One region of the Agromyces laixinhei genome, then DNA from elsewhere that is predicted to be linked to it. Evidence: predicted binding sites of a transcription regulator. Region 1 holds the regulator's gene; each other region holds the start of a gene.

Region 1 (7,712 bases):
GAAGTCGAAGACCGCCGGTTACGCCTCGCTCGACTATGAGCCGACGGGCGATCAGGCCGCCGATCTCGTGAAGGTCGACATCCTGCTGCAGGGCGAGCAGGTCGACGCATTCAGCGCGATCGTGCACCGCGACAAGGCGTACGCCTACGGCGTGCTCATGACGGGGCGCCTCCGCGAACTCATCCCGCGCCAGCAGTTCGAGGTGCCGATCCAGGCTGCGATCGGCGCCCGCATCATCGCGCGCGAATCGATCCGCGCGATGCGCAAAGACGTGCTTGCCAAGTGCTACGGCGGTGACATCAGCCGAAAGCGCAAGCTCCTCGAGAAGCAGAAGGAGGGCAAGAAGCGCATGAAGATGGTCGGTCGCGTCGAAGTGCCCCAAGAGGCATTCATCGCCGCGCTCAGCGGAGACGTCGAGAAGAAGGACAAGAAGTAGAAGGCCGATCATGACCCGCCGAAGCACGTTCACCGACCAGTCGGTCACCTATGGCGCCATCGGAGCGACCCTCGCACCCGATCTGCTGCGATACCCGCCTGCCGGCTACCGTCCCGCCGAGGACGCGGTCCGTCTCGGCTCCGGCGCCGCGCGATTCGAACGTGCTGCGGAGTCGCTCATGACGTGGGGTATCCAACGCGGTTCAGGGTTCGAGGTCTCCGAGGTCTCGGCGGGCACGGGCGCTCAGTATCCGGGCATCGTCTACGACGCCGGCGGCGCACCGCTCGCTGAGCAGCCGGAGCAGCGCGCCGAGGAACGCTTCGGTGCCGACGGCACTCCGTACATCGCGTCGGGCATGACGGCCGTGCTCGAACGCAAGCGCCGCTTCGGCGTCGCGAAGACGCCGGTGCTGGTGGTCTACGTCATCGACGAGCCCGGTCGCATCGGCTTCGCCTACGGCACCACGGCCGACGGCCCCGAGAGCGGCGAGGAGTCGTTCATCCTCGAGCACCGCGACGACGACACCGTCTGGTTGACCATCCGCTCGCTGCTCGCCACATCGGGCGTCACCGCACCGCGACGGCGCAAGCGCCGCCGTGAGCTCACGAAGCTCGAGCTGCGGGCGCTGCACCCCGCAAGCGGCGTCTAGTCGTGGCATCCGCCCTGCCGCTGGGCGATCCGGCGCCCGCTGACGGGCTCCTCCCGGTCTCGGCCGCGGTCGGCGCCCGAGACCGTGCCTTCGGCGTGTACCTGCACGTGCCGTTCTGCCGTGTGCGTTGCGGATACTGCGACTTCAACACCTACACCTCCGATGAGTTGCGTGGGGCACGACAGGTCGACTACGCCGACCATGCGATCGCCGAGATCCGGATGTCGCGACAGATGCTCGAGGCATCCGCTGTGCCTGCGCGACCGGCCTCGACGGTCTTCTTCGGCGGCGGCACTCCGACCCTGTTGCCGGCCGACGACCTCGTGCGCATGCTCGGTGCAGTGCGCGACGAGTTCGGATTCGAGCCTGGCGCCGAGGTCACGACCGAGGCGAACCCCGACTCGGTCGGCCCCGAAGACCTCGTGCGGCTCGCCGAGGGCGGCTTCACCCGCGTCTCGTTCGGCATGCAGTCGGCCGTGCCGCACGTGCTCGCAGCGCTCGACCGCACGCACGACCCGGTGCGAGTGCCGCTCGTCGTACGTTGGGCGCGAGACGCGGGTCTCGACGTCAGCCTCGACCTGATCTACGGAACGCCCGGGGAATCGATCGACGACTGGCGCCGCAGCGTCGAGGCTGTCGTCGTCGAGCGACCCGACCATGTGAGCGCCTACGCGCTGATCGTCGAAGACGGCACGAAGCTCGCGCGGCAGATCCGCCGAGGCGAGCTCGCCCAGCCCGACGACGACCTCGAGGCCGACATGTACGAGCTGGTCGACGACGCGCTCACCGCTGCCGGCTACGAATGGTACGAGGTCAGCAACTGGGCGAGCGATGCCCGGCATCGCTCGCGGCACAACCTCGGCTACTGGCGCGGTGACGACTGGTGGGGTATCGGACCCGGCGCCCACAGCCACGTCGGAGGTGTGCGCTGGTGGAATGCGAAACACCCCTCGGCATATGCCGACCGGGTGACGGCCGGCGTCTCACCCGCGGTCGGCCGTGAAACGCTCGACGCTCCGACCCGCGAGATCGAGCGGGTGCTGCTCCTCACCCGCATCCGCGAGGGCATCGCCGTCACCTCGATGCACGCCGGTGGCCGTCATGCCGTCGCGGGCCTCATCGCCGACGGCCTCGTGGACGCGAAAGCCGCCCTCTCGGGAGTGGTGACACTCACCAGGAGAGGGCGGCTGCTCGCGGACGCCGTGGTCAGGCGGCTGCTCGACGATTCGTCGGAGCTCAGCTCACGAACTTGATCGCGAGCGGGTAGGTGTAGGGCTGGCCCTGGTTGGCCTTCACCGCTGCCATGATGCTGAAGATGATGTTGACGACCCACACCGCGGCCAGCACGATGACGCCGACGAGGACGAAGATGAGGATGTACCCGATCACGTAGGCGATCGCCATCGTGATCTGGAAGTTCAGGGCCGTCGCCGTGTGCGCGCGCACGAACGGGCCCCGGTCCTTCAGGATCAGATAGCCGATCAGGGCGGGCACGAAGCTGAAGAAGATGCCTCCGATGTGCACCAGCGTGGCCCAGAGCTTCTCGTCTGAGGGGCTCAACTGGTTGGCACCCGGCTGCTGGTAGGGGTTCGACGGCGGCGGGGGAGGCGGAGTCGTGTCGGACATGGTTTCTCCTTGGTCGGCTCGCCCGGAGGCGAGGCTCGGTCTCGACGCCCGACGGGCGAGGTTCGAATCACTTCATGTTGGCACAGCGGCGCGCGCAAGGTGCGGAATTCGCCCGGCGCGGTCACCGCCGCCTCATCACTTGATGAGGCGGATCGCGAACGGGTAGCGGTAGTGCTGTGCGTCTTTCGCCTTGAGGAAGGCGATGATCGAGAAGACGACGCTGACGATCCAGGCGGCCCAGACGACGAAGACGCCGATGAGGATGACCGACAGGATCGCGCCGACCACGTAGGCCATGAGAATCGTGATCTGGAAGTTCAGCGCCTCCTTCGCCTCGGTGTTCGTGAACGATCCACGGTCTTTGAAGACGAGCCAGATGATGAGCGACGGCAGGAAACCGAGCACGCCGCCGAGGTGCGCGAACGAACCCCACTGCACATCCTGTTCCTGCGAGAGGGGCGCGGCGGCGACCGGCGCGCCCGCGGGTGCGGCCTGCGGTGCTGCGGGCGGCGGAGGCGGCGTCGGGCGCGAGTCGGAGTCGGGCGCGGGGGTGTTGGGATCGGTCATGATGGGGTGCCTTTCGGGTTCTCGGGTCGAACCGCGGCTCGCGCGACGGGGGAATCGCAGCCTGAGAGGACTCGCGGGTACCCATAAGCTAGCGCCGCCGAGCAGCGGCTGGCAACGCCCGCGCCCCGGATGTCGCGATATGATTGGCAGTCACTCGGTACGAGTGCTAAGCGCAGGAGGAAGCGAGGGCGGACATGGTCTCCGAACGCAGTCTCGCCGTGCTGCGCGCGATCGTGCAGGACTACGTCGCGTCGCGTGAGCCCGTCGGCTCGAAGTCGATCGTCGAACGGCATGCCTTCGGCGTGTCAGCGGCGACGATCCGCAACGACATGGCCCTCCTCGAAGAGGAGGAGCTCATCGCGGCCCCGCACACCTCGTCGGGCCGGATTCCGACCGACAAGGGGTACCGGGTCTTCGTCGATCGACTCACCGACGTGCGGCCGCTGAGTTCGGCCCAGCGCACGGCGATCGAGACCTTCCTCGGCGAATCGAGCGACCTCGACGAACTGCTCGCGCGAACCGTGCGCCTCATCGCCCAGCTGACCAATCAGCTCGCGGTCGTGCAGTACCCGAGCTTCGGCAGCGCGCGCGTTCGGCACGTGGAACTCATCTCGCTCGCACCCGACCGGGTGCTGTGCATCCTCATTACCGACTCCGGTCAGGTCGAGCAGCGCCTCGCCGAGCTCGAGCAGCCGGTCGACGAGCAGACGCTCGGCGACCTCCGTGTGCGCCTGAACGAGATCGCAGGCGGCCGAGCCATGGCGGATGCCGCGGACGCACTGTCGGGCGAGATCGACCAGGTCGACCGGCATCACGCCGCAGTGCTGCACACCCTCGCCGCCACGCTCGCCGACCAGGCGCGAGCCCAGCGGCAAGATCGTCTGGTGGTCGCCGGTGCGGCGAACCTCGTGCGCACCGAGCAGGATTTCGCCGGCTCCATCCTCGGCGTCATCGAGGCGATCGAAGAGCAGGTCGTGCTGCTGAAGCTCTTCGGCGAGATGGCGACCGACGAGCACGCCGTCACTGTGCGCATCGGCCGGGAGAACGCCTCGTTCGGCCTCGGTGAGACCTCGGTGGTCTCGAGCGCCTTCGAGATCCCCGGCCGTGACATCTCGCGGCTCGGCATCGTCGGCCCGACGCGCATGGACTATTCGCACAGCATGGCGGCCGTTCGCGCCGTCGCCCGTTACCTCTCCCGAACGCTCGGCGAGAACTGAACCCGCCGCCCGTCGCACCCGACCGGCATCCGGCAATCGAAAGGACAAGCCCTCCGTGGCAGACCACTACGAGGTCCTCGGCGTCTCGCGCGAAGCGACGCCAGACGAGATCAAGAAGGCGTATCGACGCCTCGCGCGTGAACTGCACCCCGATGTGAACCCGGGCGCCGAAGCATCCGAGCGCTTCAAGGAGGTCACGCACGCCTATGACGTGCTCTCCGACGCCCGGCAGCGCGAGCAGTACGACCTCGGCGGCCAGGGCGGCTTCGGCGGCGGCCAGAACTTCGGCAACTTCGGCGACATCTTCGAGACCTTCTTCGGTGCGGGTCAACAGACCCGCGGGCCGCGATCACGCCGCGAACGCGGCCAAGACGCGCTGCTCCGAGTCGAGGTCGGCCTCGACGAGGTCATCTTCGGCACGCACCGCGACATCGAGGTCGACACCGCAGTGACGTGCGAGACCTGTCACGGCTCGTGCTGCCAGCCCGGCACCTCGCCCGTCACCTGCGACATCTGCCACGGCACCGGCTCGATCCAGCGCTCGGTGCGCTCACTCCTCGGCAACGTCATGACCTCGAGCCCGTGCGGAACGTGCCGCGGCTACGGCACCGTCATCGCGACGCCGTGCGTGACCTGCCAGGGCCAGGGCCGCGTTCGGGCACGCCGCACGGTGCCCGTCGACGTTCCCGCGGGCGTCGACACGGGCGTGCGCCTGCAGATGCCGGGTTCCGGCGAGGCGGGCCCCGCCGGGGGCCCGAACGGCGACCTCTACCTCGAGATCAAGGTCAAGAACCACGAGGTCTTCAGCCGCAACGGCGACGATCTGCTGTGCACGCTCGAGGTCGCGATGAGCGATGCGATCCTCGGTGCGAACGCCACGATCCCCGCGCTCGACGGCGACGTCGAGCTCGAACTCAAGGCGGGCCTGCAGAGCGGCGAGATCCTCACGGTGAGAGACCGGGGCGTCTCGCGCCTGCGCGGCTCCGGTCGTGGCGATCTCAAGGTGGGCATCCAGGTGGTCACGCCCACCAAGCTCTCGTCGAGGGAGCGCGATCTCATGCAGCAGTTCGCCGCGTCGAAGAAGGCGCCCGCTCCCGAGCTCAGCCACTTCCAGCAGGGCATCTTCGCCCGCCTGCGCGACCGCTTCCTCGGTTAGGCGGACGCCCCGGTGAGCCACCTCTACCTCGACGAGACGCTCGATCTCGCCGCTGTCGCGCCCGGCGCGACGGTGGCGCTCTCGGGCGACGAGGCACGGCACGCCGTCACCGTCTCGCGGGTGCGGCCGGGTGAGCGCATCGCGATCGGCGACGGACGCGGCGCGCTCGTGCACGGCGTCGTCTCGTCGACCGGCACACGTGAGCTCGAACTCACGGTCGACGAGGTGCTCGTCGAGGAGCCGGCGTCGCCGCGGATCACCCTCGTGCAGGCGCTCGCGAAGGGCGATCGCGACGAACTCGCGGTGCAGGCGGCGACCGAACTCGGCGTCGACGCGATCGTGCCGTGGGCGGCGAGCCGCTCGGTCTCCCGCTGGGAAGGGCCGAAGGCCGAGAAGGGCCGAGCCCGCTGGTCGACCATCGTGCGCGAAGCGGTCAAGCAGTCGATGCGCGCCTGGCTGCCGCCGGTTGCTCCCGTCGCGACGACCGCCCAGCTCGTCGAGCGCCTCGACGGCCAGCGGGTGCTGCTGCTCGAACCGGCCGCGACGGCGTCGCTCACCGATCTCCGCACCGACGGCCGTGACCTCGCGCTCGTCGTCGGCCCCGAGGGCGGCATCTCGCCGGCGGAGCTCGAACGGCTGACCGTCGCCGGCGCCGAACCGGTGCGGCTCGGGGCATCCGTGCTTCGCACCTCGACGGCCGGGCCCGCCGCGATCGCGGTGCTCAATGCCGCGCTCGGGCGGTGGTGAGGCATCCGTCGCTACGATGGAGTCATGACCGAGTCCCGCGCAGAACCGACCCTCTTCGAGCGCATCGCCGCCCGTGAGATCCCCGCGCGCCTGGTCGCAGAGACCGATCGCGTCATCGCGTTCCACGACATCGCGCCGAAGGCACCCGTGCACGTCGTCGTCACCCCGAAGTCCGGCGAGTACCGCGACGTCGTCGAACTCGCCGCCGGCGACCCGGGCCTGCTCGCCGAACTCGTCGATGTCGCGCACGGCGTCGCAGACGAACTCGCCGCCGGTCAGTTCCGGCTCGTCTTCAATACCGGGCCTGCGGCGGGCCAAACCGTCTTCCACGTGCACGCGCACGTGTTGGCCGGAGGTCTCGAGGAGGCCACGCTTGCCGGAGACTGATCCGATCGGCGATCACGCGGCACCCGACGAGGAGCGGCTGACCGTCGACGGCGTCGCCATGGTGCGACTCCTCGGTCCGCAGGATCGTCTGCTCACCCAGGTGCAGCGCGAATACCCCGGCGTGCAAGTGCACGTTCGCGGCAACGAGATCGCGATCCGCGGCGACCTCGACGGCCGCATGCATGTGCGCCGACTCATCGAAGAACTGCTCGAACTCGTGCGCGGCGGGCAGGACCCCACACCCACCGAAGTGAGGAGCTCGGCCCGAATGCTCGAAGCCGATTCCAGTTCCAGGCCGTCCGAACTGCTCGGACAGGTCATCGTCTCGAGCCGGGGCAAGACGATCCGGCCGAAGACCGAGGGCCAACGCGCCTACGTCGATGCGATCGACGAGCACACGATCGTGTTCGGCATCGGGCCGGCGGGCACCGGCAAGACCTACCTGGCGATGGCCAAGGCCGTGCAGGCGCTGCAGCGCAAAGAGGTCAGCCGCATCATCCTGACGCGCCCGGCCGTGGAGGCGGGCGAGCGACTCGGATTCCTGCCCGGCACCCTCACCGACAAGATCGACCCGTACCTGCGGCCGCTGTACGACGCGCTCAACGAGATGATGGACCCCGAGCTCGTGCCGAAGCTCCTGGCCTCGGGCACCGTCGAGGTCGCTCCGCTCGCGTATATGCGAGGCAGGACCCTGAACGATTCGTTCGTCGTGCTCGACGAGGCGCAGAACACCACGCCCGAGCAGATGAAGATGTTCCTGACCAGGCTCGGGTTCGGCTCGCGCATGGTCGTCACCGGCGACGTCACCCAGATCGACCTGCCGGGCGGGGCCAGCGGCCTGCGGCTCGTCACGCGAATCCTCGACCACGTCGACGACATCGAGTTCGTACGGCTCACGAGCGACGACGTCGTGCGGCACACGCTCGT
Region 2 (7,712 bases), 1.1 Mb from region 1:
TGTCGTCTCCGTACTCGTAGATGCCGATGGTCGCCTCGGTCGGGTCGCCGTTCTCGTCGAACGTGATCGGACCGGAGGGGCCGTCGTAATCGATCTGCTGGCCCTCGGCGAGCAGTGCGATGCCATCTTCGTAGGTGGTGACCTTCTCACCTTCACCGCAACCACCCGAGACCTGCTGGAGGTAGGCGGCGATGTCGGCGCCCTCAGTGCTGTTGGCCGCGTAGGCCGCGAGCGAGAGCAGCACCACGGCGTCGTAGGACTCCGCCGCGTAGCTGTAATCGGTGAGGGCGGGGTCGACGGCGAGCAGCTTGTCGGTGAAGTCACCGAGCTTCTCGGTGTCGATACCCGGGAGGGTGCCCTGCGCGCCGGTGATGAGACCGGGTGCGAAGTCTGCACTGTAGTCGGAGAGGTTTCCGTCGACGAAGTACAGGTTCTCACCGGGGTAGCCGCTGCCGACGAGCGCCGGAACGATGATCTTCGCCTGGTCGAAGGTGATCAGCGCGATCGCATCGGGGTTGGCGGCGGTCACATCGGCGATCTGCGAGTCGAAGCTCGAGTCACCCTCGTTGAAGAGGGCCTCGGCGACGACTTCGCCACCGGCCGCCTCGAACGCGGTCTTGGTGTAGTCCGCGAGACCGGTGCCGTATGCGTCGTTGAGGACGATCAGGCCCAGCGTCGAGTTGCCGTCGGCGGCGATGCGGTTGCCGAGCACTTCACCCTGCAGCACGTCGGACGGCGACGTACGCCAGTACAGGCCGTTGTCGTCGTAGTCGGTGAAGTCGGCTGAGGTGTTCGCAGGCGAGAACTGGATGACGCCGGCAGACACGATCTGGTCGATGACCGTCTTCGACACACCGGACGAAGCGGCACCGATGATCGCCGACACATCCTGCGAGAGGAGGTCGGTGACGGAGACGGTCGCGATGTCGGTCGTGGTGTCGCCCGAGTCTCGGAACGTGACGTCGGCCGTCAGGCCCGAGTCGACCGCATTGACGTCGTCGGCACCGAGCTGCACGCCGGCTTCTTCGGGCGGGCCGAGGAACGCGAGCGAACCACTCTGCGGAAGGATCGTTCCGAGGTTGAGGGTGAGGTTGCGCTCGCCCTCAGCGATCGGCTGCGCGCAGTCGGTGTCTGCAGCCGGCTCTTCCGTATCGGCCGGGGCGGGAGTGCCCGAACTGCACGCAGTGAGGAGGAGGGCGCTGGCGCCCGCAAGGGCGACACCCGTCCAAGCTGCGCGAGCCGAGCGAGAGGCCGTGGCCTTCGCGAATACGCTCATGTTGCTCCTTGGGACTGAAGGAAATTGGTACACAATGCAGCGCCGTGATGACGCCGTTGTCTGACAGTATTCTGCAGCCCATGGCGAAACAAGCCGCTGCGGTCACAACCCGGTAACACCGGCCCAATCGTTACCACGCCGTCACCTGATCGGGTTCGCGCGCACGGAAGCCGCGCGAAGACGCGCTCTCACGCGGGGATCGCGCGCCGGCGCATGCCTCGGGCCGTGCCCGACCGACCAGCCTCCGGCCCCGTGGCCGACCGCTCAGGCGGGCTCGACGACGATGCGACGTGACGCACGAACGCCCCGCAGCAGATCGAACGTCAGCACGATGAGCGCCACCCAGACGAGTCCGAATCCGATCCACCGTTCCGGCGGCATCGGCTCTTGCAGCACGAAGACGCCGACGAGGAACTGGATGAACGGCGCGAAGTACTGGATGAAGCCCATGTAGATGAGCGGCAGCCGGCGCGAGGCTGCGGCGAAGAGCAGCAGGGGTACCGCGGTGACCGCGCCGAGCCCGATCAGCAGCACGGTGTGCCACACACTGACGGTGCCGATCGTGAGTCCGGTCGTCATGCCGACGAAGACGAGTTGCACGATCGCGAGCGGCGCGAGCCAGACCGTCTCGAGGGTCAGGCCGGAGACCGCGTCGACCTTCGGCCCGACGCGCTTCTTGATGAGCCCGTAGAAGCCGAACGAGAATGCCAGCACGAGGGCGATCCACGGCAATTGGCCGTAACCGATCGCCAGCACGATGACGGCGATGATCGAGATGCCGACCGCCGTCCACTGCGTCGGATTGAGCCGCTCTCGCATCACGAAGACACCGAGGAACACCGTGACGATCGGGTTGATGAAGTAGCCGAGCGCCGCTTCGACGACCTGGTTCGAGAGCGCCGCATACACGTACGTCTGCCAGTTGACGTAGATGAGAACGCCGGCGAGACCCATCGTCAGCAGGATGCGGCGATCGCGGAAGAGGAGGGCGAGCGGCCTCCACGCACGCGTGACCGCGATGATCAGCGCGCAGAAGACGAGGGAGAAGAGGACCCGCCACGGCACGACCTCGAACGGGCTCGCCGGTGCGAGCGCGATGAAGTAGACGGGAAGGAAGCCCCAGAGCGCGTAGGCGGCGATCGCGTAGACGAGGCCGGATCGACTCACCCCCGCTGCGGCGCTCGTCGCGGGGCCGGCGGAGGTCTCTGAGCGCGATGACACCAGCACAGACTACGCCCGGGCACCGGCGCCGCACGGTGCCGAGTCAGCCGTTCACCGTCGAGATCCGGCCGACATCGAAGCGGGTGAGCAGAGCGGCTGCGGCATCCGTCGCCGGAATACGACGAGGCCGGGACGCCCCGTGTGGGGCGACCCGGCCTCGGATGAATCGTGTCGACTCAGCGGACGACGACTGCGAGCACGTCGCGGGCCGACAGGACGAGCAGGTCGTCGCCGCCGAACTTGACCTCGGTGCCGCCGTACTTGGAGTAGATCACCTTGTCGCCGACGGCGACGTCGAGCGGAACGCGGTTGCCGTTGTCATCGATGCGGCCGGGGCCGACCGCCACGACCTCGCCCTCCTGGGGCTTCTCCTTGGCGGTGTCGGGGATGACCAGACCCGATGCCGTGGTCTGCTCGGCGTCGACCTGCTTGATGACGATGCGATCCTCGAGCGGCTTGATGGAAACCGACACGGTTGACCCCTTTACTCTCAGTGAATGAACTGTCTTGACGAAGACTTGTTAGCAGCCTCAGAGCGAGAGTGCTAGGTCGAGTCTAGGGCCGATTTGGCACTCGTGCAACGTGAGTGCCAGCCCGTTCAGCCATGGGCGGAACAGCGGTGACCGCACGATGCTAGCGTGGCCGGGTGGATCGCGCCGAACTCGTCGAACTGCTCTCCCCAGAGGGTCTCACGCTGCTCGACGCGCTCCCCGATTGGGACTCGAAGGCCGACATCGTCAAGACGGTCTCCGACCTCCGCAAGCAGGGTCACGCGCCGGCGCTCGTCGCCGCCGTGCTCAGCCAGGCCAGACTCCGCGCGAAGGCCGAGGCCAAGTTCGGCCCGTTCGCCTCCCGCATGCTCTTCACCGAGGCCGGACTCGAACAGGCCACCCGACTGAAGGTCGCGGCCATCCATGCCGGGCGGTTCTCACGCGCCGGGGTGCACCACGTCGCCGACCTCGGCTGCGGCATCGGCGGCGACACGCTCGCGATGGCGGCGATCGACCTCGAAGTCACCGCCGCCGACGCCGACGAGGTCACCGCAGCCGTCGCCGCATACAACCTCACGCCGTTCCCGCGGGTACAGGTGCTGCATGAATCGGCCGAGAGCGTCGCACTCGGCGGCATCGACGGCGCCTGGCTCGATCCGGCGCGTCGAACCACCGAGGCGGGTACGACAACGAGAATCAGGGATGCCTCGGCCTACTCCCCCTCGCTCGAGTTCGCCTTCGGCCTCGGCGACCGCATGCCGGTCGGCGTGAAGCTCGGCCCGGGCACCGACCGCGACGTGATCCCGGCGAACACCGAGGCGCAGTGGATCTCGGTCGACGGCGATCTCGTCGAGCTCGGGGTGTGGTTCGGGGCTGTCGCCCGACCGGGAATCCGCCGTGCGGCCCTCGTGATCCGCGGCGACACTGCGCAGGAACTCACGGCCGAAGCCGACAGCGAAGACGCCCCCGTCGGCCCGCTCGGCGAGTACCTCTACGAGCCCGACGGCGCCGTGATCCGCGCACGCCTGATCGGCGACCTCGCCCGCGCGAACGGTGCGTGGATGCTGAACGCCGGCATTGCGTACCTCACCGCCGACACGGCATTCGATTCGCCGTTCGCTCGCGGTTTCCGCGTGATCGAACGGTTGCCGGCCGACGAGCGCCAGTTGCGCCAGGCCCTTGCCGCCCGAGGGATCGGCACGCTCGAGATCAAGAAGCGCGGAGTGGACGTCGACCCGGCGCAGCTTCGCACCCGGCTGAAGCTGAAGGGCACGTCGTCGGCCACCATCGTGCTGACGCGTGAAGCGGGGCGTCACGTCACGCTGCTCGTCGAGCGGCTCTGAACCGCCTCGGGCCCCGTGGCATCCGCGGCGGTCGGTGCGACGGCGTCCGTCAGCTCGGAAGGGCGCCGAATACGATCGCGTAGTACCCGATCCAGACGGCCGAGAACACGAGTCCGGCAAGGCCCGTGCCGATGCCGACGAAGGCGAGCGGGCGGCCATGCTCCTCGCGGCGGAGGCCGAGCACGCCGAAGACGATCGCAGCGATCGAGAGGGGCAGCATCCAGCCGACGAAGAGCGACGCCACGGCGCCCATGGTGCCGACGACCGCGGCGACCCAGCTGTACACCCTGCGCTGCGTCTGCTCTTCGGCCTCCTCGACCGGATCGAATCCGGGGCGGTGCACGATGAGGAGTTGCCCCGTCGAGATCGATTGGAGCTGGCCGGTGTCGAACGGCACATCGAACTCGCGAACGGCAGGATCCGCGCTGAGGGTCGGCTCCTCGGGGCGGACCGGAGGCATGGGTGCGCCGGCCGGGCCGACCGAACGGTCGGGGGTCTCGCCGTCGGGCGAAACCCCCTCACGCGCGGTCATCAGGTGGCTCCTCAGTAGTAGTACGTGTCGTAGCCCGCGAAGAGCACGCCCCACAACACGAGCGACAGCAGAGCGATGCCGATGCCGACGAATCCGAGGATGATGCCGGTCAGCCACATGCCCTTGGCGGCCGGTTCCTTCTTCTTGCCGAGGAAGCCGAGCACGACGGCGGCAGCCGGGATGAAGAGCTGCATGATGCCGCCGACGAACGGGATGAACACGACGAAGAAGCCGACGAGACCGACGATTCCCGCGATGAGCGAGATCAGGCTCAGCACCGGCGTCGGCTTCGCGGGCGTGGCGGAAGCGTACGCCGCACCGTATGCGGGCTGTTCCGGAGTGCCGTACGCGGGCTGCGCCGGCGCTCCAGCGGCCGGAGCCCCGTAGGCCGGTGGAGCCGGCGGCGTCGGCGCGCCATAACTCGGGGCCGAAGGTGCCGCAGGCGGTGCCGGAGGTGCCGGCGGTGCTGCAGGCGGTGCCGGAGGCTCCGGTGCCGTGGGCGCGTCTGGTGCTGCCGGAACCTCGGGCTCGGGAACACCCGGCACCTGCGGCTCGGGAACGTTCGGCACCTGCGGCTCGTCGGGCACGTCGGGGAGGTCGGGGTTCTTCGGATCACTCATGGTGTTCCACCTTCTGCATCAGAACGTCCAGATCGGAGATCTGGGCTCAGTAGCTTCCGTAGGTCGTGCCGACGCTCGCGAGGACGGCGAAGGCGACGATCGCGAGGATGATGAAGATGATGCCGATCACGAGGCCGACGAAGCCGAGGATGATACCGGTCAGCCACATGCCCTTCGACGCGGGCTCCTTCTTCTTCGCGATGAAGCCGAGGACGACTGCGGCGATCGAGAAGAGCAGACCGAAGTAGAAGAACGACGCGACGAGGCCGACGATGCCGCCGACGAGCGACAGGATGCTGAGCACCTGCGACGGCTTCGCAGCGGGCGCACCGTACGCCGGAGCCGGCGGCGCTGCACCGTAGGCGGGCGCTGAGGGAGCCTGCTGCTGCGCACCGGACGCAGGCGCCGCGGGTGCGGCCGGAGGCACGGGCGGGACTGCGCCGGCGGGCTGCTCAGGAAGGTTCGGGTCGGTCACGGTGGATTCTCCTCGATGCTGTGAATTCGCGCATCGCCACGGTGACGTGCGCGCCGGACGCGATCGATGATCGCCGCCCCCGGTTGTTTCGCCCCCACACTATCGTGCAGAGGCTCCGATGCACGAGGTTCTTGCCTCAGGTGACCTGGATCTCGGTCGCCGGCAGCGTCGAGTCGGCACCGAAGTCGAGCGTCGACGCGGGGTGCCCCGCCATCACGAGCTGGGCGCCCAGGGCCGCGATCATCGCACCGTTGTCGGTGCAGAGCGACAGCGGGGGAATTCGCAAGGCGATGCCCGCGGCATCCGCTCGTTCGATCGCCACCTCGCGGAGGCGAGCGTTGGCCACGACTCCGCCGCCCAGGAGGAGTCTCGGAACGCCGAGCTCGGTGCAGGCTGCGATCGCCTTCGAGACGAGCACGTCGACGACGGCCTCGCGGAAGCTCGCGGCGACGTCGGCGAGCGGCACTGGCTCGCCGGCGGCCTCGCGCTGCTCGACCCAGCGGGCGACCGCGGTCTTCAGCCCCGAGAAGCTGAAATCGTGGCGATGGGCCGCCTGATCCTTCGGCTGGGTGAGTCCGCGCGGGAACCGGATGGCGGCCGGGTCTCCGCCGATCGCGGCCCGATCGATCTCGGGCCCGCCCGGGTAGGGCAGACCGAGCAGGCGCGCGACCTTGTCGAACGCTTCGCCTGCGGCATCGTCGACCGTCTCGCCGAGCAGTTCGACGTCGGAGACGAGGTCGCGCACGAGCAGCAACGAGGTGTGGCCGCCCGACACGAGCAGTGCGACGGTGGGCGTCTCGAGCGGTGCCGCAGTGTCGAGCAGGTCTGCGCCGACGTGGCCGACGAGATGGTTCACCGCGTAGAGCGGCACGTCGAGCGAGAGTGAAAGCGCCTTCGCGGCGCCGACCCCGACCATGAGCGCGCCCGCGAGGCCAGGTCCGCTCGTCACGGCCACCGCGTCGAGATCGGCGAGCGAGACGGATGCCTCGGCGAGGGCCGAACGGATCGTCGGGCCGAGCGCCTCGAGGTGGGCGCGCGCCGCGACCTCTGGCACGACGCCGCCGTAGCGCGCGTGCTCCTCCATCGAGGAGGCGATCGTGTTGGCGAGCAGGGTCGTGCCGCGCACGATGCCGACGCCGGTCTCGTCGCACGAGGTCTCGATGCCGAGGACGAGGGGGGCGTCGCGGTTCATCGGGCGCCCTCAGCGCCGCTGGCGCCCTCAACATCGCCGACACCCGCGGGCCGGGCGACTGCGGGCGGCACGGTGAGTCGCATGTGAACGGCGTCGATGCCGCCGCGGTAGTAGCGATGTCGCACGCCGATCTCCTCGAAGCCGAGCGAATCGTAGAGAGCACGGGCCACGGGGTTGTCGGCGCGCACCTCGAGGAAGATCTCGGCGACGTGACGGCGGCGGGACTCGGTGATGAGCGCGTGCATGAGGCCGCGACCGAGCCCGATGCCGCGGATCGCCGGGGCGACCGCGATGGTCTGGACGTCGGCCTGCCCGCCTCCGGAGGGTGCGAGGAGGCCGGCGTAGCCCAGCAGGCGAGCGCTCTCATCGGCTTCGTCGTCGATCGCGACGAGGTAGTAGCCGTGCGGGCTCTCGATCTCACGGCGCATGGCGTCTTCGGGCCAGGCGTCGGCCTCGAACGTCGCGCGCTCGAGCTCCATGATGCGATCGAGGTCGGTGACCTTCGCACGGCGCATGAAGACGCTCACCGCAACACCTTCCTTCCGGCGGAGGGGGTCACGTC
Region 3 (7,712 bases), 930 kb from region 1:
CGAACGCCGACTCGATCCGCACGATGGTCGAGTCCGGGGCAGCCACGCTCGAGGTGCACCCGATCGCCCTGTTGACCAACAAGTCCGCCGGCACCCAGTACTCGTTGCGCGCCGCCAACGCTGCAGCCTGCGTCGCCGACACCTCTCCCGAGTCGTTCTTCGACTTCAACGCGCTGCTGTTCGAGAACCAGCCCGAAGAGACCTCGGTCGGTCTCAGCAACGGTGAGCTCAAGTCGCTCGCCGAGCAGGCAGGCGTGAGTTCGCTGTCGTCGATAGAGCAGTGCATCGACGACACCCGGTTCAAGGCGTGGGTCGAGGATGCCACGACGCGCGCGCTGACCGAGCCGGTGCCGAACTCCGACCTCGCGTCGATCACCGGCACCCCGACGGTGCTCGTGAACGGCAAGCAGTACGGAGGCTCGCTCACCGACCCGGCCGAGTTCCAGTCGTTCGTGCTGCAGGCCACAGGCGAGACGTTCTCCGAGTCGAACTCGACGCCGTCGCCGTCGCCGTCGCCGTCGCCGGCACCGTAGCCGCGACGACTCCGCGAAGGCCCGGCCGTGTGCCGGGCCTTCGCGCGTCCGACCGTCGACCCGCCGTGCGATGACCTCCGCCCGGCGGTCGGTAGGATGTCTTCGAGGCATCCCCTCGCCGGCTTGGCGCAATTGGTAGCGCACCGCTCTTGTAAAGCGGGGGTTGCAGGTTCGAGTCCTGTAGCCGGCACTTGAACGAGAACACCCAGCAGGGGCACGCCCCGGCGGAGGGCGGCCCCACCGCCATCGAGCATCCGCACCGGCACGCGCACGTCGAGCGATCGGGCATCCCGCTGTGGGTCGCCCTCGCGCTCGCCCTGCTGTTCGGTGCGAGCACGGCACTGCAGTCCCGCATCAACGGGCAACTCTCGGTGGCGCTCGACGACCCGTACACGGCCGCGGCGATCTCCTTCGGCAGCGGGCTCGTGATCCTGCTCATCGTGCTGAGCGTGTGGCGGCCCGGCCGTGCGGGGCTCGTTCGCGTGGCGGGCGCCCTCCGCCGGCGCGAGCTCGCCTGGTGGATGGTGTTCGGCGGACTCGCGGGGGCCTGGTTCGTGACCACGCAGGGGCTCTCGGTGGGAGTCATCGGGGTGGCGTTGTTCACGATCGCGATCGTGGCCGGCCAGACCGTCGGCGGCATCGTGTTCGACCTCGTCGGGCTGGGTCCGGGCGGCCGTCGCCCGCCGAGCCTGACCCGGGTGTTCGGCGCGCTGCTCGCGCTCGCTGCGATCGCATGGGCGGTATCGGCGCAGGTCGCCGGCGATGCGCCGGTGCTGCTCATGGTGCTGCCGTTCATCGCCGGCATCGGCTCGGCGTGGCAGCAGGCGGTGAACGGTCGCGTGAAGGCGGTGGCGGAGAGCGCCCTCACCGCAGCGCTCATCAACTTCGTGGTCGGCACGACGGCGCTCCTGGTCGTGATGCTCGTGCACGCGGCATCCGCCGGCTGGCCCGCGGCGATGCCCACCGAGCCGTGGCTCTACCTCGGCGGGGCGCTCGGCTGCATCTTCATCGCCGGGCAGGCGATGATCGTGCGCCGGCTCGGCGTGCTGATCCTCGCACTGTGCGGTGTCGCCGGCCAACTCGTGGCAGCACTCGCCCTCGACCTGCTCCTGCCGACGGCGGATCGACCCGTCGGGCTCGCGACCGTCGGCGGCACCGCGCTCGCCCTCGTCGCCGTCGGGGTCGCCTCGATCAGGTGGGGGCGTCGCAAGCACGCGGTGACGCCTGCCGGGCAGTTGCCCGCGGACGCCCTGGTGAGCGACCTCGAGACGCCCGGCGTCACTCGAGCGAGCTGAACGCCGACTCGGCGTCGATCTCCGGGCTGCGGCCCGGCCGAATGCCGTCGGGCACGCCGCCGACATACAGCCATCCGAGCAGTCGCTCGCCGTTCGCGAGATGGTGGGCCTCTGCGACCAGCGGATGCCTCGTGTGCGGCCCGGTGCGCCACATGACGCCCCACCCGGCGTCATCGAGGAGCAGGCTCAACTGGTGGGCCACTCCCGCAGCGGCGATCTCCTGCTCCCATGCGGCGACCTTGTGGTGCGGCGCGGTGACCGCGACCATCGCGAGCAGCAGCGGAGCGCGCAACGGTTTGGCCGCGAGCCGGGCGCCGGGCTCGCCGTCGAGACCCGCGGCGGCAGCGAGTGCAGCGCCGACGCGGTCCCGCGCGTCGCCCCGCAGCGCGATGACCCGCCAGGGACGGAGCGCACCGTGGTCGGCGACCCTTCCGGCGGCCTCGAGCAACGCGCGGATCTCATCGTCGTCGGGCGCAGCGTCGGTGACCTTCGGTGCCGAGCGCCTCGTCAGCATCGCCTCGCGAACCGGCGAGCCCACTCAGGACTCGGCGGTGAAGTCGAGGGCGAGGGAGTTCATGCAGTAGCGGTCGCCCGTCGGGGTGCCGAAGCCGTCGGGGAAGACGTGGCCGAGGTGCGAACCGCAATTGGCGCAGCGCACCTCGATGCGCACCATGCCGAGCGAGGAGTCCTCGATGAGCGTGACCGCCTCGGGCCGCACGGACTCGTAGAAACTCGGCCAGCCGCAACCCGAGTCGAACTTCGTGCCGCTCTTGAACAACTCGGCGTCGCAGGCGGCGCACGAGTAGACCCCGGCGCGCTCCTCATCGAGGAGTTCGCCCGTCCACGGGCGTTCGGTCGCGGCCTCGCGCAGCACGGCGAACTGCTCGGCGCCGAGTTCGGCGCGCCACTCGTCGTCGGTCTTCTGAACGTTGTACGCCATGATGGTCCTTCCGGTGCTCGCGTGGATGCCTCTCCATGCTTGCAGGTCTGCCTGTGGATACCGACATCGGTTGCAACGCGGCGTCGCACCGATGTGTTCCGCCGAGACCTGCGAAGGGTGCCGTCGCCTCGCCTGATCCTGCGCGCGGCCTGCGCGCGGTCTGCGGGCGGAGGGCACACGCCGTCGCCGCTCGGCTCGTGCACGGCTCGCGGTGTCTAGGATGACGAGCAGGCGGTGCACCGTGCTCGCCGCGACGGGAGGTCGGATGAGCGCCGAGCGCCTGCCGAACCGTCCCGCCGATCCGGCGCTCGACGAGCGTGCCGTCGAGGTGCTCGCGTTCGAGGCCCGTGCCTGGCAGCACCCCGGCGCGAAGGCCGAGGCGATCCTCGACGAGTTCGGCATCTCGGCCGCCCGGTACTATCGGATTCTCGGCGAGCTCATCGACACGCCCGCCGCTCTCCGGCACGACCCGATGCTGATCAAGCGACTGCAGCGGATGCGTGCAGCCCGAGCGGCGGCGCGAACGCGGCGTTCGCTCTCGACCGGCCGACCGCTCGACTGAGCACGGCCCCGACACCTGACTGGACCCATGGCGCAGAAGTTCCCCCGCGATCGTTTCGACTCGATCCCGCACGGCATCGACCGTGTCGGTGCGCATCGAGCGCCGGCGCGTCGAGGTGCAGGCTGGATCGCGTTCGGCTGGGCGACGCTCGCGACGGTCGTGCTCGTCGCCGTCGGCATCGGCGGCGTCATGCTCTTCAACGATCGCCTGAGCTTCGGCGACCCGCCCGTCGCGACGCCGAGCGCAGCACCGGTCGAGACCGCCGAGCCCGTGGTCGCCCCCGACATCCCCGTGCTCGTGCTGAACGGCACCGCGACGTCGGGGCTCGCGGCGCAGGCCGCAGAGACGCTCACGGCCAACGGGGTGCCCGTCGGATCGACGGCGAACGCCAGCGAAGAAACGCTCACCGAGACGGTCGTGTACTACGCGACCCCCGAGCTCGAGGGCGCAGCTCGCGGCGTCGCGCAGTTCCTTCCCGAGGCCGATGTGCGCGTGTCCGACCAGTTCCTCGCCACCGGCAATCAGCTCGTCGTCGTGCTCGGTTCCGACTACGCGACGGCAGTGGCGGCCCCGCCGGCGGGCTGATCCCGCGAATCGTTGCCATTCCGATATCCGCACAGCTTCGCAGCCCCTTGTGCAGGAGCGCCCGGTCGTGAGTATCTGGATGCGGCCGCTCTCCGGCGCGGCGGGGTTCCGTACCGGCGCCCTGCACGCGACTGAGCGGCCCGGCACAGGCCACGGGCGCGTGCTTGATCGGACACGGCAACATGGGAGCAACGCATGGCGAACGGAACCGTCAAGTGGTTCAACGCTGAAAAGGGCTACGGATTCATCACCGTCGATGATGGAGGGCAAGACGTCTTCGTTCACTTCTCGGCGATCGACATGGCCGGGTACAAAGTGCTCGAAGAGGGCCAGCAGGTCGTCTTCGAGGTCGGCACGGGCTCGAAGGGCCCGCAGGCCGAAGCGGTCCGCCCGGCCTGACGAGGCTTCGGGAACGCGCCGCCGCCCCGGCGGCGCGTTCCCGCCTGCCCCGCGGTGCTCGCGGCTACGCTGACGGCATGGCAACGCAGTCTGCGCCGGTCGGGCGTCGGGGGGCGCGCCCCGCGCTGCTCGTCGCGGCCGCCCTGCTTCTGGCGGGATGCCAGTCGGTTCCCGGTGAACAGCGCCCCGATCAGGGCGAGCCGGCCAGGCCGACGGCCGATGCCGCGGCATCGGCCGTCTCGTTCGCACCCCTTCGCGGTACGCCCGCAGACGCCGCGGCGATGGCCCACCCCTCGCTCGCCGCGAAGATCGACAACCACGAGGCTGCGCGTCCGCAGATCGCGTTGAACCGCACCGACCTCGTCTTCGAGGAACTCGTCGAGGGCGGCATCACCCGCTACGTCGCGATCTGGCACTCCGACATCCCCGACGAGATCGGTCCCGTGCGATCGATCCGGCCGATGGATCCCGACATCGCCTCGCCGTTCGGCGGCATCATCGCCTACTCGGGTGGCCAGGAGCAGTTCGTCGAGATGATGATGGCGACGCCGCTCGTCAACGTCGTCTTCGACTACGACGACACGGGACTCTTCTTCCGGGGCGATGAACGGCCGGGTCCGCACGACGTGATCCTCCGTTCTGCGGAGGCCGTCTCGCGCAATTCCTCGCTCGCGCCGCCGCCGCCGCAGTTCGCGTACGGCTCCGCCGACCCGCTCGCCGAGCCGGCGCTCGTTGCGACACCGACATCGCGCATCGACCTCGTCTTCTCGGATGCACGGTTCCCCGCATGGGAATGGGATGCCGCGGCATCCGTCTGGCTGCGCTCGCAGGAGGGCGCACCCGACCTGGAGTCCTCGGCCGAGCGGGTGCGCGCGACGAACGTCGTGACGCTGCGGGTCGGCATCGATTGGAGCTACGGCGAGGTGCCGAAGACCGTCATGATCGGCTCGGGCGAGGCGTGGGTGTCGGTCGCGGGCCGCACGGCGCACGGCACCTGGGCGAAGGATGCCGCGGACACGCCGATCACCCTCACCGCAGACGACGGCTCGCCGCTGCGTCTTGCGCCGGGCAACACCTGGGTCGAACTCGTGCCAGGCGAGGGTTCGGCGACCTTCACGCCCTGAGCGGACAGGCTCGGGCTCGCTTGCACTCATGGCGGTCGAGTGCCAGAATCGAGTTGGCACTCACTCGATTTGAGTGCTAACCCAACGAATCTTTGAAGACGTCCGAGAAGGGACGAGAAACACACATGGCAAAGATCATTGCTTTCAACGAGGAGGCCCGTCGCGGCCTCGAACGCGGCCTCAACACGCTCGCCGATGCGGTGAAGGTGACCCTCGGCCCGCGCGGTCGCAACGTCGTGCTCGAGAAGAAGTGGGGCGCCCCCACCATCACGAACGACGGCGTGTCGATCGCCAAGGAGATCGAGCTCGACGACCCGTACGAGAAGATCGGCGCCGAGCTCGTCAAGGAGGTCGCCAAGAAGACCGACGACGTCGCCGGTGACGGCACCACGACCTCGGTCGTGCTCGCCCAGGCGCTCGTGCGCGAGGGCCTGCGCAACGTCGCAGCCGGCGCAGACCCGATCTCGCTGAAGCGCGGCATCGAGAAGGCCGTCCAGGCCGTCGAGGTCGAGCTCCTCGCCAACGCGAAGGACGTCGAGACGAAGGAGGAGATCGCAGCGACCGCCTCGATCTCCGCCGCCGACGAGCAGATCGGTGCACTCATCGCCGAGGCGATCGACAAGGTCGGCAAGGAGGGCGTCGTCACCGTCGAGGAGTCGAACACCTTCGGCACCGAGCTCGAGCTGACCGAGGGCATGCGCTTCGACAAGGGGTACCTGTCGGCGTACTTCGTGACCGACCCCGAGCGCCAGGAAGCGGTCTTCGAAGACCCCTACGTGCTGATCGTGAACAGCAAGGTCTCGAACATCAAAGACCTGCTGCCCATCGTCGACAAGGTCATCCAGACCGGCAAGCAGCTCCTCATCATCGCGGAAGACGTCGACGGCGAGGCGCTTGCGACCCTGATCGTCAACAAGATCCGCGGCATCTTCAAGTCGGTCGCCGTCAAGGCTCCCGGCTTCGGTGACCGTCGCAAGGCGCAGCTGCAGGACATCGCGACCCTCACCGGTGGCCAGGTCATCTCCGAGGAGGTCGGCCTCAAGCTCGAGAACGTCACCCTCGACCTGCTCGGCACGGCTCGCAAGGTCATCATCACCAAAGACGAGACGACCATCGTCGAAGGTGGCGGCGACGAGGAGGCCATCGCCGGCCGCGTCGCGCAGATCCGCAAGGAGATCGAGAACACCGACTCCGACTACGACCGCGAGAAGCTCCAGGAGCGCCTCGCCAAGCTCGCGGGCGGCGTCGCCGTCATCAAGGCGGGTGCGGCGACCGAGGTCGAGCTCAAGGAGCGCAAGCACCGCATCGAAGACGCCGTTCGCAACGCGAAGGCCGCCGTCGAAGAGGGCATCGTGGCCGGTGGCGGCGTCGCCCTCATCCAGGCCGGCAAGTCCGCCTTCGAGAAGCTCGACCTCTCGGGCGACGAGGCGACCGGTGCGAACATCGTTCGCGTCGCGGTCGACGCGCCGCTCAAGCAGATCGCCCTCAACGCCGGCCTCGAGCCGGGAGTCGTGGTCGACCGTGTGCGCAACCTCCCCCTCGGCCAGGGCCTGAACGCCGCGACCGGCGAGTACGTCGACATGCTCACCGCCGGCATCAACGACCCGGTGAAGGTCACCCGCTCGGCACTGCTCAACGCAGCGTCGATCGCCGGCCTCTTCCTCACCACCGAGGCCGTCGTCGCCGACAAGCCCGAGAAGAACCCGGCTCCGGTCGCCGACCCGACCGGCGGCATGGACTTCTGATCCTGAGCGGAGCGCAGCTCCCGTGGTGGTCGGGGCCCGGTGACCGGCGCTTTCAGTCGGTCGTCTCGAAGCCCGGTCCGCGCCTGATCTGACGCACACGCCTGATCCGACGCACCAAGATGGGCGTCTCCCTCCGGGGAGGCGCCCATCGTCGTTTCCGCTCGGGGGTTGTTCTCAGCTTTCCGCGCGGTATGATGAAGGGTTGTCGAATCGATTCGAGGCCGCGCAGTCCGCCTTGGATCCTCGATCGGCGGCGTCCGTGTGACGACGCCATCACCATTCACCGGGTGTCCGAGGACGTGCCCCGCCCAGCTCACGCTCGACCCCGCTCAGGAACTCGCATGTCCGTCACTTCTTCCATCCCCGTCATCCGTCCCGACGACTACCGGCAGCCGGCGCACCCGGGCGACCGCCTCACCCGCCGGCAGCGGCTCGTCTACGTGCTCGTGCTCGGTGCGCTCACCGCCCTCGGGCCGTTCACGATCGACCTCTACCTGCCGGCGTTCCCCGTGCTGCAGGAAGAGCTCGG

The links. The regulator HrcA, encoded in region 1, represses chaperone genes, less so after heat shock. The targets are predictions, from matches to a motif close to TTNGCACTCGNNNNNNNCGAGTGCNAA.
Region 2: the regulator HrcA is predicted to act here: its motif matches at 3,064-3,090, upstream of groES (co-chaperone GroES).
Region 3: the regulator HrcA is predicted to act here: its motif matches at 5,492-5,518, upstream of groL (chaperonin GroEL).

The regions. Positions count from the first base shown of each region.
Region 1 covers NZ_CP040872.1:2,288,190-2,295,901, reverse strand. The annotation lists gene lepA (translation elongation factor 4) at 1-436, shown strand, start outside; gene FHG54_RS10845 (DUF1990 family protein) at 447-1,085, shown strand; gene hemW (radical SAM family heme chaperone HemW) at 1,088-2,338, shown strand; gene FHG54_RS10835 (DUF4870 domain-containing protein) at 2,322-2,711, opposite strand; gene FHG54_RS10830 (DUF4870 domain-containing protein) at 2,847-3,278, opposite strand; gene hrcA (heat-inducible transcriptional repressor HrcA) at 3,473-4,495, shown strand; gene dnaJ (molecular chaperone DnaJ) at 4,551-5,651, shown strand; gene FHG54_RS10815 (16S rRNA (uracil(1498)-N(3))-methyltransferase) at 5,664-6,398, shown strand; gene FHG54_RS10810 (HIT domain-containing protein) at 6,423-6,785, shown strand; gene FHG54_RS10805 (PhoH family protein) at 6,844-7,712, shown strand, end outside.
Region 2 covers NZ_CP040872.1:1,183,043-1,190,754, reverse strand. The annotation lists gene FHG54_RS05705 (ABC transporter substrate-binding protein) at 1-1,276, opposite strand, end outside; gene rarD (EamA family transporter RarD) at 1,541-2,497, opposite strand; gene groES (co-chaperone GroES) at 2,674-2,970, opposite strand; gene FHG54_RS05690 (class I SAM-dependent methyltransferase) at 3,144-4,331, shown strand; gene FHG54_RS05685 (DUF4190 domain-containing protein) at 4,381-4,863, opposite strand; gene FHG54_RS05680 (DUF4190 domain-containing protein) at 4,875-5,483, opposite strand; gene FHG54_RS05675 (DUF4190 domain-containing protein) at 5,530-5,958, opposite strand; gene tsaD (tRNA (adenosine(37)-N6)-threonylcarbamoyltransferase complex transferase subunit TsaD) at 6,095-7,150, opposite strand; gene rimI (ribosomal protein S18-alanine N-acetyltransferase) at 7,147-7,677, opposite strand; gene tsaB (tRNA (adenosine(37)-N6)-threonylcarbamoyltransferase complex dimerization subunit type 1 TsaB) at 7,674-7,712, opposite strand, start outside.
Region 3 covers NZ_CP040872.1:1,358,247-1,365,958, forward strand. The annotation lists gene FHG54_RS06405 (DsbA family protein) at 1-533, shown strand, start outside; tRNA gene FHG54_RS06410 (tRNA-Thr) at 651-723, shown strand; gene FHG54_RS06415 (DMT family transporter) at 725-1,828, shown strand; gene FHG54_RS06420 (nitroreductase family protein) at 1,812-2,342, opposite strand; gene msrB (peptide-methionine (R)-S-oxide reductase MsrB) at 2,367-2,768, opposite strand; gene FHG54_RS06430 (DUF3263 domain-containing protein) at 3,034-3,330, shown strand; gene FHG54_RS06435 (LytR C-terminal domain-containing protein) at 3,358-3,915, shown strand; gene FHG54_RS06440 (cold-shock protein) at 4,111-4,314, shown strand; gene FHG54_RS06445 (DUF3048 domain-containing protein) at 4,392-5,438, shown strand; gene groL (chaperonin GroEL) at 5,564-7,183, shown strand; gene FHG54_RS06455 (multidrug effflux MFS transporter) at 7,525-7,712, shown strand, end outside.